DNA from 2 places in the Plantactinospora sp. B6F1 genome. Region 2 is predicted to be linked to the other one. Evidence: riboswitches for the same ligand, from Rfam matches in the RefSeq annotation. Region 2 holds a riboswitch; the other holds the start of a gene.

Region 1 (5,517 bases), on a different contig from region 2:
TACTGGAGCTTCCGGTTCATGATCGGTTTCGGGTTGGCCGCCGCCGCGATCGCCGCGATCGTGCTCTGGGCACAGCGTCGTGGCCGTACCCCGAACTCCCGCTGGCTGGTCCGGGCCGGCCTGGTCATGCCGGTCCTGCCGCTCGCCGCGAACTGCTTCGGTTGGATCTTCACCGAGATGGGCCGGCAGCCGTGGGTCGTCTTCGGCGAGATGCTCACCCGCGACGGCGTCTCCCGCAGCGTCTCGCTGCCCGAGGTACTCACCTCGTTCACCGCCTTCACCCTGGTCTACGCCACCCTCGCCGTCGTCGAGGTCCGGCTGCTGATCCGGTACGCCCGCGCCGGCCTGCCGGACACCGCAGCACCGCCGGACCCCGACACCGACACCGACGACGAGAACCGCCCCCTCGCCTTCGCCTACTGACCCACCGACCCGACCGGAGTCCGCCGTGGACCTGCCCACCTTCTGGTTCCTGCTCATCGCCGTCCTCTTCACCGGCTACTTCATCCTGGAGGGCTTCGACTTCGGCGTCGGCATCCTGCTGCCCGTCCTCGGCCGCGACGACCGGGAACGCCGGGTACTGATCAACACCATCGGGCCGGTCTGGGACGGCAACGAGGTCTGGCTGATCACCGCCGCCGGTGCCCTCTTCGCCGCCTTCCCCGCCTGGTACGCCAGCCTCTTCTCCGGCTTCTACCTGCCGATGCTGCTCGTCCTGCTCGCCCTGATCTTCCGCGGCGTCGCCTTCGAGTACCGGCACAAGCGTTCCGAGGCCGGCTGGCGGGCCCGGTGGGATCTCGCCATCTTCCTCGGCTCCCTGATCCCCGCCATGCTGTGGGGAGTCGTCCTCGGCAACCTGCTGCGCGGCGTACCGCTGGACGCCCGGGGCGACTACACCGGCGGACCGCTCGACCTGCTCAACCCGTACGCCCTGCTCGGTGGGGCGACCACGACGGCGCTGTTCGTCACGCACGGCGCCGTCTTCCTCGCCCTCAAGACCACCGGCGAGATCCGGACCCGGGCCGGCCGGCTCGCCGTCCGGGCCGGCACGGCCACCGCCGCGCTCACCGCCGCGTTCCTGGCCGTCAGCCTCTCCATCCGGCACACCCCGGCCGCCGTCGGCCTCGCCGTGGCCGCCGCGCTCGCCCTGGCCGGCATGCTGGCCGCCACCCGGGTACGCCGGGAGGGCTGGGCCTTCCTCGGCACCGCCGCCGCGATCGGGCTGACCGTCGCCACCCTGTTCTCCGCACTCTTCCCGACCGTGCTGCCGTCGACCACCGACCCGGCCGGCACCCTCACCGTCGCCAACGCCGCCTCCAGCCCCTACACCCTGAAGGTGATGACCTGGGTGGCCGCCTTCTTCACCCCCGTCGTCCTCGCCTACCAGGGCTGGACCTACTGGGTGTTCCGCAAGCGGATCGGCGTCGCCAACATCCCCCGGTGACCGCCGACCGCCCGGCCCGCACCGCACCGCACCGGCGAGTTCGACGGACCCGACCAGCAGGTGAAGCTCTACTTCCCGAGACCCGGACAAGACCGCCCCCGGCTTCCCGACCCCGACCCCGACCTGTGGCGGTGGTACGCCGGCTTCGCCGACCTTCCCGCACCCGTCCGCCCCTGGACCCGCAGCTACACCATCCGGGCACACCACCCGCACGGCAACCTGATCGACATCGACTTCGCCCTGCACGACAACGCCGGCCCCGCGACCCGGTGGGCCGCCTCCGCCACCCCCGGCGACACCCTCGGCATGTTCGGCCCATCCCCGGTCTTCGCCCGTCCCCTCCCGCTCGGCACCACCGACTGGCTGCTGCTCGCCGCCGACGAGTCGGCGCTGCCGGCGCTCGGCACCATCGTCGAGGCGCTGCCCGCCGGCACCCGGGCACACGCCTTCGTCGAGATCCCCGACCGGGCCGAGGAGCAGCACCTCGACACCCCGGCCGACCTCACCCTGCACTGGCTGCACCGCGACAACCCGCCCACCGCACACGGGCGCCGCCTCCTCGACGCCGTACGGTCCGCGACCTTCCCGGCCGGCTCCGTCCTCGCCTGGCTGGCCGGCGAGGCCGGCACCGTACGCGCCCTGCGCCGGCACCTCGTCGACGACCGGGGCCTGCCGAAACAGGCGATCGATTTCACCGGCTACTGGCGGCGGAACCTCACCCAGGACGACGACCCGACCGACGAGGACCTCGCCGAGGCACGCGAACGCCTCGCCTACGCCGGGACCACCACCGCCGGCTGATCAGGATTCAAGAAGCGCGGTCCCCGAACCCGCTCGTAGCGTGGCTCCCGGATGGTCAACCGAAACACAAGAAAGGGGACAAGACATGAAAGCGCACGTGAGCACGATCCTGCTCGCCGTCCGGGACATGGAGCGGTCCAAGCGGTTCTACACCGAGGGTCTCGGCTGGAAGATCGCGCAGGACTACGGCGACGTGATCTTCTTCGCACCCGACGGCGGCTCGCCCGTCGGCTTCTACAGCCGCGACGGCCTGGCCCAGCATGTGGGTACGAGCCCGGAAGGCAGCGGCTTCAGCGGAGTCGTCCTCACCTACGTGGTCCGCACCGAGACCCGGATCGACGAAGTCATGGCGGAGGCCGAGAAGGCGGGCGCCACCGTCCTCAAGCCGGCCGGCCGGCTGCCCTGGGGCGGATACGGCGGCACCTTCGCCGACCCGGACGGCTACATCTGGAGCCTCGGGTACAGCGCGGAGGGCGAGGACCAGCCCTACGCGGAGTAGCCGCCGACCGGGCCGGATGCGATCCACCCCGAACCGCATCCGGCCCGGAAGATCCCCGGCCCCGGGAAAGCCGGAGGCCCTCGATCCCAGACCGCACCCCGATCCCAGACCCGCGGACGATCCCAGGCACGCACCCCGATCCCAGGGAACGCGAACGGCGGCTTTCCGGGACCGCTCGTGACGAGTCAGCCCAGATCGACCAGCGGATACAGCGGATAGTCCGCCAGCAGGTCGGCCGCCTGCCCGGCCACCCGCTCCGCCACCGCCCCGTCCAGCACGTACCGCGCCCTGCTCGGGACACCGTCCGGCCCGACCCCCGACCGGGTCGCCGACAACACCGTGTGCAGCAGCCCGGCGATCTCGTCCATCTCCGCCACCCCGAGCCCCCGGGTGGTCAACGCCGGCGTGCCGAGCCGGACCCCGGAGGTGTACCAGGCGCCGTTCGGGTCCCGGGGCACCGAGTTCCGGTTCGTCACGATGCCGGCATCCAACAGCGCCGCCTCGGCCTGCCGCCCCGTCAGCCCGTACCCCGACACGTCCACCAGCAGCAGATGGTTGTCCGTACCCCCGGTCACCAGTCGGGCGCCCCGCCGCAGTAGTCCCTCCGCCAACGCGACCGCGTTCTCCACCACCCGGCCCGCGTACGCCGCGAACTCCGGCCGCCGCGCCTCCGCCAACGCGACCGCCTTCCCGGCCATCACGTGCGGCAACGGGCCACCGAGCACCATCGGACAACCCCGATCCACCTGGTCGGCCAACTCCGGCGCACACAACACCATCCCGCCGCGCGGCCCCCGCAACGACTTGTGCGTCGTCGTGGTCACCAGGTGCGCGTACGGCACCGGGTCGAAGTCACCGGCGAACACCTTCCCGGCCACCAGCCCGGCGAAGTGCGCCATGTCGACCAGCAGCGTCGCACCGACCTCGTCGGCGATCTCCCGCATCAGCCTGAAGTTCACCCGGCGCGGGTACGCCGAATAGCCGGCCATCAGAATCAGCGGCCGGAACTCCCGGGCGATCCGCCGCACCTCGTCGTAGTCGAGCAGCCCCGTCTCCGGATCGGTGCCGTAACTACGCTGGTCGAACATCTTGCCGGAGATGTTCGGCCGGAAACCGTGCGTCAGATGCCCACCCGCGTCCAACGACATGCCCAGCATCCGCTGGTCACCCAGCTCCCGCCGCAACACCGCCCAGTCCTGGTCGGTCAGATCGTTCACGTGCCGCACCCCGGCCCGCCGCAACACCGGCGACTCCACCCGGTCCGCCAGCACCGCCCAGAACGCCACCAGGTTCGCGTCGATCCCCGAATGCGGCTGCACATACGCGTGGGCCGCACCGAACAACTCCCGGGCATGCTCCGCCGCGATCGACTCCACCGTGTCGACGTTGCGACAACCGGCGTAGAACCGGCGGCCGACCGTGCCCTCCGCGTACTTGTCGCTGAGCCAGTTGCCCATCGCCAGCAGCACCGCCGTGGACGCGTAGTTCTCCGCCGCGATCAACTTCAACGACTCGCGCTGGTCGGCCAGCTCCGCGCCGATCGCGTCGGCAATCCGGGGCTCGACCGCACGCACCACGTCCAATGCCGCGCCGAACGCGACGGACTCTGTGGACCTCGTGCCGAGCGGATACACCTGGTGGGCCATCGAAACCTCCTGGGCAGCGAAAATCGGCCCAGGCGCACGGCACACGTCACTCGACGGGACCGCTTCCCGATGGTTGACCCCATCCCAGCACGCCAGTCACGGTCCGGGCCGAGCGTACCAACCCGCCCGGCCCGCCGCGACCAACGATGCCCAACCCGTACCCCGGTGCGCCGCTCAGCTCGCGTCGCGCAGCTCCGCCAACCGCGCCTCGATCTCCGCCAGCTCGGCCCGCAACTTCTCCGCCTGCTGCTCGGCCTCCCGCCGTTCCACCGCCATGATCTGCTCCACCGCCTCGTGCACACCTGGCACATCGATCAACGCCACCATCTTCAACGCCTCGGCCGGCTTGATCACGTACGGCTTCGCCAACGACTTCGCTCCCTGCGTCGCCGCCAGTGTCCACTCGCCCTCCGCGTACGTCAGGGTGACCGTCAATCCGGCCGGACCCTTCGGCTTAGCCGCCTTCGTCGCCCGACGGGCCGGCTTCGCCTCGCCCTCCCCGTCCGCCGGACGGGACGGGGGAGTGTCCACTGCGGTCACTGCTGCCTCCTCGCGGGCCACCGGAACCGGCTCCCTGACAATCTTGAACTCTGGTTCGGCGACCGGCTCGGGCTCCGGCTCCGCCCTGGCCGCCGCCCGTCGCGTCGCACCCTTCGGGGCGATGGCCAGATCGCTGGGGGAGAAGGGCAACTCGTCCCGGCCGAACCGGACCACCACCCACTCCTCGGACACCTCCGGATCGGTCAACTCCACCACCTGGCCCAGCTGACCGGCAACCTGCCCCGCCGCCTCGGTGAACAGCACCCTCGGCTTGCGGCCACCCGCCAACGCGTCCCTGATCTGCTGTAACTCCTCGGTGGACAACCCCTGTTCGGCGGTACGCGCGGCAGCCATCGGATCCCTCTTCCGTACACCTGTTTGATTCATGACTTACTACCAGGCCGGCCCGACAACGTCGAGACGGACACACCGGTCCGAGATCAACGACGCAGCGGCCCGATCCCTACCGGCCCCGCCGCGCCGACACCTGGCAGGATCGCCAGGTACCGGATCCGGCGGCCGGCAAACCGACTACCGAGCGGACGCCGAGAGCCGAGCGGACAGTGACAACGGGGGACAACCGATGA
Region 2 (11,773 bases):
AAAGGTCGACGTCGCGGTGGAACGCCTGCGCCGGTTCAACTCGGATATCGCGGTGACCGGCGAGCGGTTGCGGGTGACAGCGCCAGAGGATCTGACAAAGCTGCTGGTCGGGTGCGATGTGCTTGCCCTGTGCGCGGATGAGCCCCGGGGCGCCGACGGGATCCGGGCGTGGACGAACCGTGCCTGCGCCGCTGCCGGCGTTCCCTGGGTCGGCGCCGGATACAACGGACCGCTGGTGACGGTCGGTACTTTCACGCCCGGCGGCGGAGCCTGTTACGAGTGCCTGGTGAACTCCGAGCGCGAACGGCAACGTGCGCAGGCCGAGCGCGACGAGGCGTCGATGGACTTCGTGCTGGGGTTGGGCGGCCCCGGCGTGATGGCCGCCTCGGCGGGAATCTCGGGCCATCTCGTCGGGCACGCGGTGATTGCGGTCCTCACCGGGGCGCCGGAGCTCCCGACCGGCTGCGTCTACGGAGTCAACCTGGTGGCGCCTGATCATCTGGTCATGACGGGGTCCCCTGGCCGGCAACCTGGCTGCCCCGTCTGCGGATGACCACGATGATCATCGAGGGATCGTCCGCGGTACGGCTCCATGAGCTGCATATCCGGCCCGATGGCGACGAGTGGGTCGTAGGTCGGATCGACATCGGGGAGTTTGTGGCCCTACCCGTCGTCGGGGTGCGCGCCATCGATCTCCTCCGCGAGGGTTGCAGCGTCGAGGTGAGTCAGGATCGCCTAGTAGCGGAAGGACTCGGCGAGATCGATGTCGCGGACTTCGTCACCGAGCTTGCCGAACTAGGGTTTGTGGCCGCGATCGATGGGCGCGAGGTGGCGTCGTTGCCGCCGATTCGGCCAACCTTCCCCTGGCTGCGGCCAGCCCACACCCGGTGGGTGCAGGGCCGCGCGATACGCGTCATCGTCGGCGTCGTGATCGCCGCAGGGCTGATCGCGGCGGTCACGCATCCTCACCTGCTCCCAACGCCCGAGGTGATGGTGTGGAGCACCAGCGGCAGCCTGGTGCTCCTCGGGCAGGCCATCCTGTTCTGGACGTTGATCTTCATTCACGAGTTGGCTCACCTGGCCGCTGCGCGAGCCGTCGGCGTTCCGGGCCGGATTCGGTTGAGTACACGCCTCCATTTCCTCGTCGCCCAGACGGATGTGACCGGAATCTGGGCCGCGAATCGAACGCAACGGATGACCGTCTACCTGGCAGGTATGGCGCTCGACGCCTCAATCGCATCGATCGCGACGCTGGTCGTAGTGGTGGCGAACCCAACCACGGCGGTGCACCGGATTTCCGCTATCGTCCTGCTGAGTGAGGTTCTCCTGCTCGCCCCGCAACTCCTGATATTCATGCGGACCGACCTCTATTTCGTACTGCAGGACCTCACTCGCTCGCGCAACCTGTACGCAGACGGTTCCGCTTTCGCGACGTACCTCGCCGGGAGGCTGTGGCGAAGGTCGGCGGCGATCGATGATCCGAGCCGGCAGCTGCCACGCGGCGAGCGTCGTGCGGTGCGCGGCTACACCGTGCTGCTCGTCGTCGGTACGGCAGCATGCCTGGGCGTCGCCGTCGGCGTGAGTCTGCCGGTTGCCCTCCATCTGATCTGGCAGGCTGTCCATGCGTTGAGCGCCGGCAGCGCCTGGCTGGAGATCGCCGATGCCCTCGCCACGATCCTCGTGGTCGTCGGTTTCCAACTCCTCTGGTGCCGGCTCTGGTGGCGTCGGCACGGGGCACGGATCCGCCGGTGGACCAGCGACACGGCCGCGCACCTCACCCGTCGGTCTACGGCTGGACGTAGGTGACGGTCACCTGCTCGTAGCCGAGTGACCGGAGCATCTGGTCCAGCATCTTCCGGGTGTTCTCCTGGGCGCGCTCGCCGAGCCCGCTGCTCTTGGCCGCCTCGCCGATCTTCTGCTCGGCCTTGAGATAGACCTGCCGCTGCCGGTTCGGGTCGCCGCCGAAGACCTCACCGAGATGGTTGAGTATGCCGCGATCCTCGGCGAAGATGTAGCTCCGCTCCAGGTCGAGGTTGACCTCGCCGAGCTGCGGTGCCGGCAGCTTGATCTCCACCGACTTCCGGTCCTCGGAAACCACCACCGCGTCGTCACCGAGCGCTCCGAAGTCGACGTACGCGTCGACGGTGCCGGCCCCGACGAAGAGGGTCCGCTCGCCGAGGAGGAAGTCCGGGACGTACTTCCGGTCGTTCTCCAGGTCGACGACGACCTCGAAGTTGCCCTCCGCCGCGACGAACCGGCTGAGGTCCTGGATCGACTTCAGCAGCGGCGGCTGGCTGCGGTCGGTCTGCTCCTTGGCGAACGGATTACGCCAGTCCGGCAGGATCCCGCTGACCTGCACGCCGAGCACCAGCACGGCGACCACGCCGATGATGCCGACCAGGACGAACACGCCACGGCCCCACCGGCTGCCGCCCGACGGCTCCGGGTCGGACTGCTCCGGTCGCGCCTCGTCCGCGTCGAACGGCCGGGTGTCGTCGTGCGTCGTGCCGTCGGCCCAGGGGTCGGCCGGGCCGGGCGGCGTGGCCTGCCCCTTCGCATAGCCGGGGAACTCACGCGTGGGCTGGTTGACATCGCCTTCTCGGGACATCGGCCCTCACCGTCCTTGTCCAAAGGAGCATCTGAGGAAAACGGTACGGCCCCGGTACGACACCCGCGAGTCGAGCCTTACCGACCCGGATCGGCCGGACGTTCACGCAGCTCAGGAGGCTACTGTCCGCCCCTGCGGCGCCAAGGACCGGCCCAGACCATCAAGGCTGTTGCGGAACTGTTCCGGTGGAGGCGATGAACGCGCACCACGCGGCCGAGGTGAACGTCAGCACCGGGCCGCCCTGGTCTTTGCTGTCCCGGACCATGACCACACGGGGCGCTGTGGCGACCTCGACGCAGTTGCCGCTTGAGCCGGACCTAGTGCTCTTGCGCCAAATGACGCGAGCCATGCCGTGCCCTCCTAGGTGCTCAGGTCTGCCGCAATCGCACGCAGCGTATCTCGCGTGGGCTTGGGTGCCAGCGCAAGGGCTTGCAGTTGCTCGTGTGCCGCGGCGTACGCCGTAACCTCCCCAGGCTGTTCCAGGTACAGCGCTCCGGTCAGAGTGTCGACGTACACCATCCGGTCTTCGGCCGCGTCCGGGTACGGGGCCGGCATCGGCGGGAAGTCGAGGATCACAAAGCTGCCGTCGAAGCCCACTCCGGCCGCGTAGGGAAGTAACTGAATGTGGACGTTGCTCCGGGTCGAGTCTTCGACCAGCCGGTTGAGCTGCCGTTGCAGTACCTCGGGACCGCCGACCATCCGGCGAGCCGCACCCTCGTCGATGACCACCCGCAGCATCGGTGGATCGTCGCCCGTCAGAATGGCTTGCCGCTCCATCCGTAGTGAGACTTGTCGTTCCACCTCGCCGTCTTGCATCGGGACGGGGGCGCCCTGGAATGCTGCCCGCGCATACTCCTCGGTCTGCAGCAGGCCGGGGACCATCTGGCACTCGTAGGTCCGAATGACGGATGCCTCTGACTCCATCCCGACGTATGCGGCGAACCAGTCCGGCAAGACGTCGCTGTACCGCTGCCACCATCCGCGTTGCTTCGCTTGCCGGGCCACCGTGATCACGGCTTCGGCCTGGTCACCCTCCACGCCGTACAGCGTCAGGAGCGCCCGTACGTCGTTCGGATGTGGGCGGACCTCGGCTGTCTCGATCCGGCTGAGCCAACTCGCGTCGTGATCAACGCGCCTCGCGGCTTCTGATGACGAGATCCCTGCCCGCTCGCGGAGCTGGCGCAGGGTCAGCGCCAGGCGCCGCCGCCTGACGGTAGGGCTCTGGCGTTGACGCATGCCGTCATCTTGCCATGCGGAAAACCTGAGTGCTGATCACAAAATGCGATCCGCATTTTTGTAATCCGCATATTGCGGATCGCTCTTTTGCGTGGGACGGTGATGCCGGGTGCGGTGGTCGGATGACCAACCCGAAGGCCCGGCCACCGCGCTCCCGACCGACGGGAGGTCCGGGCGTGTTCTTGATCCGCTGGTGCTTGCGGGAGTTCATGCTGTGGGCACGCAGGCGACACGGGCCGGTGTGGTCACATCTCCACGACCGAGGGTTCTGTCGGTGCGGGGACGACTGGCCGTGTCGTCAGTACGGGGAGGCGTGGTACCGGAGTGCGCGGCGCAGCCGGGTCAAGGACTACCGGTGGCATGAAGGCCGCTGGGTGCGGGTCCGATGAACCGCGCGCCCGTGCCCGGGGACGTGATCGGGGTCGGTGCAGCGGCCAGCGTTCAGTTCGGGGGAGAACGGAAGTTGAGAATGCGGGTCGTCGCGGTGGACTTCCGCGCGACCTACTACGGGTATGCCTGGATCGCCGGCTACATGCTCGACCGGGACGGCATGGCGATTGACAAGCGGGAGATCTTCGTCCAAGTCGCCGGACTGGTGCTGTTGCGACCTGCGGCAAGGCGCACCTGACCCGCGCTGCCTCCGACCCCTGATGTCGTTCGGCTGGAACGGCGGCCGCTGCCGACGAGTCGTGCGGGTCGGTCGCCGGGGCGATCACTCCCCGGGTCGGCGGGGTCGGCCCGACCACCGTGGCGATGCTGTTCCACAACGCCGTCGAACTGGCCGAGCGGCAGAGCTGTCAGTAGTCGATGTAGACGCGGACCCGCATGCCAGGCTGACACATGATCGTTGAGTACCCACGTTCTCGGAGCTCCCCGCGGGTACGCTGCCCCCGGCGGCCGTGACTGGCGTCGGGTGGAGCACCACCGGGAAGCGGACGCCGGACTCGACTCCGTCGCCGTACGCCTGGGTGTCGGGGCTTTCCCCGTCGAGAGGAAGCCCCGTGCCCATGTCCGAGACCCGCACCGAGGCCGCGACCCACACCGCCCGGCTCCTGCCCGGCGCCCCCGTCGCCGAGGCGGTCTTCGCCGACGTGACCGTCCGGGTCGCCGCACTGCGCCGCAGCGGTGTCGCGCCGAGCCTGGCGACGATCCTGGTCGGCGACGACTCCGCCAGCGCCGGCTACATCCGGATGAAGCAGCAGCGCGCCGCCGACCTCGGCTTCGCCTCACCCCACGTCCACCTGCCCGGCAGCGCGAGCCAGGCCGACCTGCTCCGGGCGATCCGCGAGTTCAACGAGGACCCGACGGTGCACGCCATCCTGGTCCAGCACCCCACCCCGGCCCACCTCGACTATCCGGCGGCGGTCCTCGCGATCACCCCGGCCAAGGATGTCGACGGGCTGCACCCCGAGAACCTGGGCCGGCTCGCCGCCGGGCTGCCCGGCCCGGTGCCGTGCACCCCGGCCGGAATCGAGGCGCTGCTCGCCTTCCACGAGATCCCGGTCGCCGGTCGCGACGTGGTGATCCTCGGTCGCGGTACGACCCTGGGCCGCCCGCTCTCCCTGCTGCTGGGTCGGAAGCGACCGACCGCCGACGCGGCGGTGACCGTCGTACACAGTGGGGTGCCCGGCTGGGAGCGGCACACCCGGCGGGCCGACATCGTGGTCGCCGCGGTGGGCGTACCCGGAATCGTGCGGCCGGAGCACCTGCGGCCCGGCGCGGTCGCGATCGGCGGCGGTGTCCGCTACCGGGGACGGCGGCTGCTGCCCGACCTCGACGAGTCGTGCGCGTCGGTCGCCGGGGCGATCACTCCCCGGGTCGGCGGGGTCGGCCCGACCACCGTGGCGATGCTGTTCCGCAACGCCGTCGAACTGGCCGAGCGGCAGACCACCGCTTCGATGGGTGATCTGAAACACCTCGACCGATAGGTTCGAGGTGCAGCGAATCGACGGCGGCCGGCGTTAGGAACGCGGAGGAGGAGCCTGATGGCCCACGGTGCGTTCAGCGACGCCGAGGAGTTCGCTCGGGCGCGGTTGGACGCTTTGCGGCGGTTCGCGTACCTGATCAGCGGCAGCGCGGCCGAGGCGGACGACCTGGCCCAGATCGCGGTGGTCGAGGTCTGGCAGCGGTGGCCGAAGGCCGGCCAGAACCCCGAGGCATACGCGAGACAGGTGATCGTGACCCGCAACGTGAGCCGGTGGCGGCGGTGGCGCCGGGAGGTGCTGACCGACGACATCGAGCACCGGCCCGACGACCCGGCCGCGACCGCGGTGGGCAACGGCGCGCTGTGGCAGGCGTTGCAGCAGCTCGGCAAGGCGGAACGGACGGTCGTGGTGCTGCACGTGCTGTACCGGTACACGTTCAGCGAGATCGCCGGCATCTGCGACGAGCCTCCGGGCACGGTTTCCAGCCGGTACGCGAGGGCCAAGCGCGTGCTGCGGGCGCACCTGGCGCCCGCACAGTCGACGATTCGGAGCGGACGTGGTTGACGAGGAAGGTCCGGTGGACCAGCGGCTGGCCGAGGAGCTGGCCGTCACCCTGACCCAGGCCCAGGATGCCCTGCCGGCGAGCGCTCCCGGTGCGCTCGCGGCGATCCGCCGGCGCTACCGGCGCAGGCGTCGGCAGCGGGCCGGGTTGGCCAGTCTGGCGGTGGCGGTGCTGGTGATGGCCGTGACCCTGACCGGCGCGCAACTGCTCCGGGCGGTGCCGTCGGTGCCGACGGCCGACGATGCGGTGCAGGGGACGATCCGGGTCTGGGCGATCACCCAGCCGGGCACCGAGCCCGCGCTGCGCAGGTTGGTGAATCGGTACAACCGCGGCGCCGAGGTCGACGTGGATCTGACCACCTTCGGCAACGAGGAGTACAAGGAGAGGCTGGCCAGCGGAATCGGCTCGCCGGACGGCCCGGACGTCTTCGCCAGTTGGGGTGGCGCGACCCTGGCCGGGCTGGCCCGGGACGGGCTGCTCGTCGACCTGACCCCGATGTGGAACGAACCCGCCGTCGCCGACCGGTTCCTGCCCAGCGCGCTGGCCGGCGGCATGGTGGACGGTCGGCAGTACGGCATCCCGATGGGCGGCACCCACCCGGTGGTGCTCTTCTACCACAAGGGCGTCTTCGAAGAGGCCGGCGTGCGGCCGCCACGCAGCTACGCCGAGTTGCTCTCCCTGGTGGAGACGTTCCAGGCCCGGAAGATCACCCCGATCGCGCTCGGCGGCGCCCAGGGCTGGACCGAGCTGATGTGGGTGATGTACCTCGCCGAGCGGCTCGGCGGCCCGGGCATCACCGCTGACATCGTCGCCGGCCGCCCCGGCGCCTGGTCGAAGCCGGCGGTGATCCAGGCGCTGCGCGAGGCGCAGGCACTCGCGCAGCGGGGCGCCTTCGGTACCGACTTCGCCACGACCGGCTACGACGACGGCGCAGCGCCCGGGCTGCTGGCCCGCGGCCGGGCCGCGATGCAGCTGATGGGGACCTGGGAGTACCCGACCCAGCTAGCCCGGAACCCGAGGTTCGTCGCCGAGGGCGAGCTGGGTTTCGTGCCGTTCCCGGCGGTCGCCGGCGGGGTCGGGAACCCCGCCGACCTGGTCGGGGTGCCGACCCACTACTTCTCGGTGGTCGCCGGCAGCCGGCAGTCGGCGGCGCTGGAGTTCGTCCGGACCGTCGCCTCGGACGACTACCTGGACGCGCTGGCCGCCGACGGCGAGGTGCCGCCGGTGACCGACGCGGCCGACCGGCTGCGGGGAACCGAGCACGCCGGGTTCGGCAGCGCGGTGCACGAACTGGTCACCGCGGCTCCGTCGTACGGGCTGGCCTGGGACCAGGCGCTGGAGCCGGCGGCCGCGACGGCGCTCCTCGACAACCTGCGCCGGCTGTTCCAGGCGGAACTCACCCCGGAGCAGTTCGTGGCGGCGATGGCGGAGGTCGACTGAGCACCACCTCCGGTCCAATTAGCATCTCTGGCCCCCTTGAGGAAGATCGAACCGCCGCTGCAAAGTGTCGGATCTCTGACAGTTGTTTCGGCAGCAAACCCGGGGCCGACCCGCGTTCCGGTAGGGATCGACGTGCATCCGTCCGCCGCGCGCCGATCCCCGCCGGTCCCGGCCGGCGGCTGACGAACCACATCCTGGAGGCCTTGTTTCGATGAGAAAACTTCGGATAGCTCTGGCCGGCGTGCTCGCGGTCGGTGTGATCTACACGGTCGGGCCGTCGACCGCCACCGCGGCCCCGGCCCAGGCGCCACTCGCCGTCGCACAGGCCAAGGGCGGCAACTCCGCCGCACACGCACACGGACCCGGCCGGACGTCCACGGACCTGCCGCTGCGGGTGCTGGCCAGGAAGCACGGCCTGGGCGTCGGTACCGCGATCGACATGGCCGCCCTGGAGTCCGATGCCGTGTACCGCGAGCGGGCAGCCCGGGAGTTCTCCGCGGTCACCGCCGAGAACGTCATGAAGTGGGCCGAGCTGGAGCCGACCCGGGGCCAGTACAACTGGGGCCCGGCCGACGAGCTGGTCGAGTTCGCCCGGCGCAACGGGCAGAAGGTGCACGGCCACACCCTGCTCTGGCACAGCCAGGCCCCCGCCTGGCTGACCGACGGCGTCGCCGACGGCTCGATCGACTCCGCCGAACTGCGCACCATCGTGCGCAACCACATCACCACCGTGGTGAAGCACTTCCGGGGCAAGGTCCGGGCCTGGGACGTGGTCAACGAGGCGTTCACCGACGGCGACGCCCCGGTGCTCCGGGACACCATCTTTCGCCAGCACCTCGGCCCCAACTACATCGCCGACGCGCTGCGCTGGGCACACGCGGCCGACCCGCGGGCCAAGCTCTACCTCAACGACTACGCCATCGACAACATCAACCCGAAGAGCACCGCCTACTACGAGCTGGCCAAGCAGCTCCGCAAGCAGCGGGTACCGCTGCACGGCATGGGCTTCCAGGGCCACCTCGACCTCCAGTACCCGCTGCCGATCGACGCCCCGCAGAACCTGGCCCGGTTCGACAAGCTCGGCCTGGAGACCGCGTTCACCGAGGTCGACGTGCGGTTCTTCCTGCCGGTCGACACCTACAAGGAGGCCGGGCAGGTCGGTAGCTTCAACACCCTGCTCCAGGCCTGCCTGCTCACCCCGCGCTGCGTGATGTTCACCGTGTGGGGCTTCACCGACAAGTACTCCTGGGTTCCCGGCTTCTTCGACGGCCAGGGCTCGGCCACCCCGTTGGACGAGAACTTCCAGCCCAAGGCCGCCTACCGGGGCCTCCAGCAGGTACTCGCCGTCGCCTCCGGCTCCAACGGCAGGCGCGGCTTCTAGGAGGTCGGTCGGGAACGGGTCCTGCCCGTGCCCGTTCCCGGCCGCCTCGCCACCAGCAGCCATCCCACCACCACCCGGTCTCCGGCCGGTCCGGTTTCCCACGGCCGGGCCGGCCGGAGCGGGCCTACTCCGCCCAGCGGGTGTTCGGCCGGGGCATCTTCTCGCCGTTGACGAAGATGTCCGTCTTCTCGTCGAAGAACGCCACCATCCCGGCGATCGGCTGGATCAGCTGGCTGGGAAAGTCGTACGCCCAGGCCACGTCCTGGTGTGTGGTGTCGCCGACCCGGACCGACCAGTAGTTGCTGGTCCGACCCTTGTACGGGCAGACGGTCGCGGTCTCGGTGGGAATCAGCCGCCCGAGGTCCACCTCGGCGCGGTTCAGGTAGTAACGGGTGGGTACGCCCGTCTCGAAGACCAGCACCGGCGACTGCGACTCGGCCAGGACCTGCCCGGCGATCTCCACCCGGACCCGCCGGGTCGACCGCAGCGCGTCGATCCGGGTGTACGGGTCGCGCGGGTGCACGTAGACCTCCTCGTCCTCCTCGAACCAGGTGTCCAGGGCGTCCCACTCGAAGCGCACCATGTTGGCCAGCCCCTCGACCGACTTCTCGGTGTGCACCCGGACGGAGCCGGGCCGGTAGCTGTCACCCACCTGGAGGCCGTACTGCCGGGCGGCACCCCCGCTGAACTGCTGGACGTCGTGCTCGTCGACCAGCAGGTCCTCGCGGACGTCGGCGAGCGGGATGTAGTAGTGCGGGTAGTGCTGCCATTCCCAGACGTACCGGGCGCTGCTCGTGTCGAGGACCCACTCGCCGTTCAGTAGGGCGCGGATGCGCCGGGGACAGGGTTCGATGTGGTCGATCGGGACGATCGCGCGTGGATAGAGGGACATCAGCTTCCTCTCTCCGCCGGTGCCGCCCCGGCCGGGACGGTGGTGAGTTCCCAGGCCGCACCGATCAGTCCGACGTGCGAGAACGCCTGCGGAAAGTTCCCGAGTTGCTCCCCGGTGTGCGGGTCGACCTGCTCGGCGAGCAGCCCGAGGTCGTTGGCGACGCCCGCCACGTTCTCGAACATCGCCGCCGCCCGGTCCCGTTCGCCGGCCAGCACCAGACACTGGACCAGCCAGAAGGAGCAGATCGTGAACGCCGCCGGATCGCCCGCCCAGCGCCGGACGAGGCCACCCCGGGAGAGTCGCTCCTCGATCAGCCGGATGGTCGCCCGCATCCGGACGTCGGTGGCGGGCAGGAAGCCGACGATGGGCATGAGCAGCGCACTGGCGTCGAGCCGGTCCGAGCCGAAGGCGCCGGTGTAAGCACCGACCTCGGCGTTCCAGCCGTCCCGGAGTACCGTCTCCCGGATCTCCTCCCGGGCCGCCGCCCAGCGGGCCAGGTCGTCCGGGGCGCCCAGCCGGTCACCGAACCGCATCGCCCGGTCCAGCGCCACCCAGCACCCCACCTTGGACGACAGGTAGTGCCGCTCGGTGTCCCGGGCCTCCCAGATCCCGGCGTCCGGCTCCCGCCACCTCGCCACCGTCTGGTCGGCGAGGTCGCGCAGCAGGTCGCGGACCTCCGCACGCATCGGGTCGAGATAGTCGCGCAACCGCCAGGCCGCGTCCAGCAGCTCACCCGGCACGTCGAGCTGGCGCTGCCGCCACGCCTCGTTGCCGACCCAGACCGGGCTGCTGTCCGCGTACCCGCGCAGCGTCTCGATCCGGCGCTCGGTCAGGTCCCGCTCCCCCTCCACGCCGAACATGATCGGCACCGGCTCGCCGTCGGTCCGGCCGACGGCCGAGGCGACCCAGCCGAAGAGCCGGTTCGCCTCGGTCGGGCAGGCCGCGACCCAGAGTGCCCGCAGGGTCAGGCTGAAGTCGCGCAGCCAGGCGTACCGGTAGTCGTAGTTGCGGTCACCGCCGAGCGCCTCCGGCAGCGAGGTGGTCGCGGCGGCCACCACCGCGCCGCTCGGCGCGTAGGTGAGCCCCTGCAACACCAGGGCGTTGCGCCGGACCAGCTCCGGATAGCGGCCCTGGTAGTCGTGGTGGGCGGCCCAGGACCGCCAGCCCGCGACCGTGTCGCCGAGCGGGTCGGCGGCGTCGACCTGGTGCGACGCCACCTCGTGGAAGGTCGGCCGGTACGCGAGGACGAAGGTGTCCCGCTGTCCGGCGCCGACGGTGAACCGGGCCGTCGCCTCGGATCCCCGCACCGCCAGCGGCATCGGGGCGGTCAGCGTCAACGTCGTCGGCCCGGAGGTCGCGACCAGCCGCCCGTCCCGCCACACCAGGTACGCGATCCGCCGGCCGTACTCGAACCGGGGCGAGTACGACAACACCATCGGAACGATCCCGGAGAGCCCCTCCACGATTCGGACGAGTACTCCGGGGGAGCGGCAGCCGATCCCGTGTCCCCGGGCGCCCGGCTCCAGCAGCAGTGCGTCGGTCAGCGACACCTCGCCCTGCTCGGTCCGGAACACCGTACGCAGCACCAGGGTGTCCGGCAGGTACTCGCGGCGCACCTCGAAGCGCCCGGTTGGCCGGATCCACCAGTGCCCACCGGCGACGTCCAGCAGCCGGCAGAATACCGAGGGCGCGTCGAACCGCTCCGGGCACCACCAGTTGACCGAGCCGG

What was found. Region 2 has a riboswitch for ZMP and ZTP ahead of ABNF97_RS09645 (tetrahydrofolate dehydrogenase/cyclohydrolase catalytic domain-containing protein). Riboswitches for the same ligand answer to the same signal wherever they lie in the genome.
Region 1: it holds a riboswitch for ZMP and ZTP, as region 2 does, so the genes downstream of both, ABNF97_RS18790 (glycine hydroxymethyltransferase) here and ABNF97_RS09645 (tetrahydrofolate dehydrogenase/cyclohydrolase catalytic domain-containing protein) in region 2, are expected to answer to the same signal.

Annotation. Positions count from the first base shown of each region.
Region 1 covers NZ_JBEEAC010000014.1:7,833-13,349, reverse strand. Annotated here, with positions in the region: gene ABNF97_RS34240 (cytochrome ubiquinol oxidase subunit I) at 1-423, shown strand, start outside; gene cydB (cytochrome d ubiquinol oxidase subunit II) at 449-1,444, shown strand; partial or broken gene ABNF97_RS18805 (siderophore-interacting protein) at 1,499-1,753, shown strand; gene ABNF97_RS18800 (siderophore-interacting protein) at 1,751-2,245, shown strand; gene ABNF97_RS18795 (VOC family protein) at 2,331-2,744, shown strand; gene ABNF97_RS18790 (glycine hydroxymethyltransferase) at 2,930-4,390, opposite strand; ZMP/ZTP riboswitch at 4,410-4,500, opposite strand; gene ABNF97_RS18785 (hypothetical protein) at 4,565-5,284, opposite strand; gene ABNF97_RS18780 (SDR family oxidoreductase) at 5,514-5,517, shown strand, end outside.
Region 2 covers NZ_JBEEAC010000005.1:66,962-78,734, reverse strand. Annotated here, with positions in the region: gene ABNF97_RS09680 (ThiF family adenylyltransferase) at 1-553, shown strand, start outside; gene ABNF97_RS09675 (hypothetical protein) at 550-1,806, shown strand; gene ABNF97_RS09670 (DUF4230 domain-containing protein) at 1,787-2,608, opposite strand; gene ABNF97_RS09665 (DUF397 domain-containing protein) at 2,769-2,957, opposite strand; gene ABNF97_RS09660 (Scr1 family TA system antitoxin-like transcriptional regulator) at 2,969-3,844, opposite strand; gene ABNF97_RS09655 (hypothetical protein) at 4,230-4,472, shown strand; partial or broken gene ABNF97_RS09650 (bifunctional 5,10-methylenetetrahydrofolate dehydrogenase/5,10-methenyltetrahydrofolate cyclohydrolase) at 4,526-4,648, shown strand; ZMP/ZTP riboswitch at 4,734-4,821, shown strand; gene ABNF97_RS09645 (tetrahydrofolate dehydrogenase/cyclohydrolase catalytic domain-containing protein) at 4,852-5,772, shown strand; gene ABNF97_RS09640 (sigma-70 family RNA polymerase sigma factor) at 5,830-6,333, shown strand; gene ABNF97_RS09635 (extracellular solute-binding protein) at 6,326-7,771, shown strand; gene ABNF97_RS09630 (endo-1,4-beta-xylanase) at 7,983-9,152, shown strand; gene ABNF97_RS09625 (DUF427 domain-containing protein) at 9,277-10,044, opposite strand; gene ABNF97_RS09620 (glycoside hydrolase family 15 protein) at 10,044-11,773, opposite strand, start outside.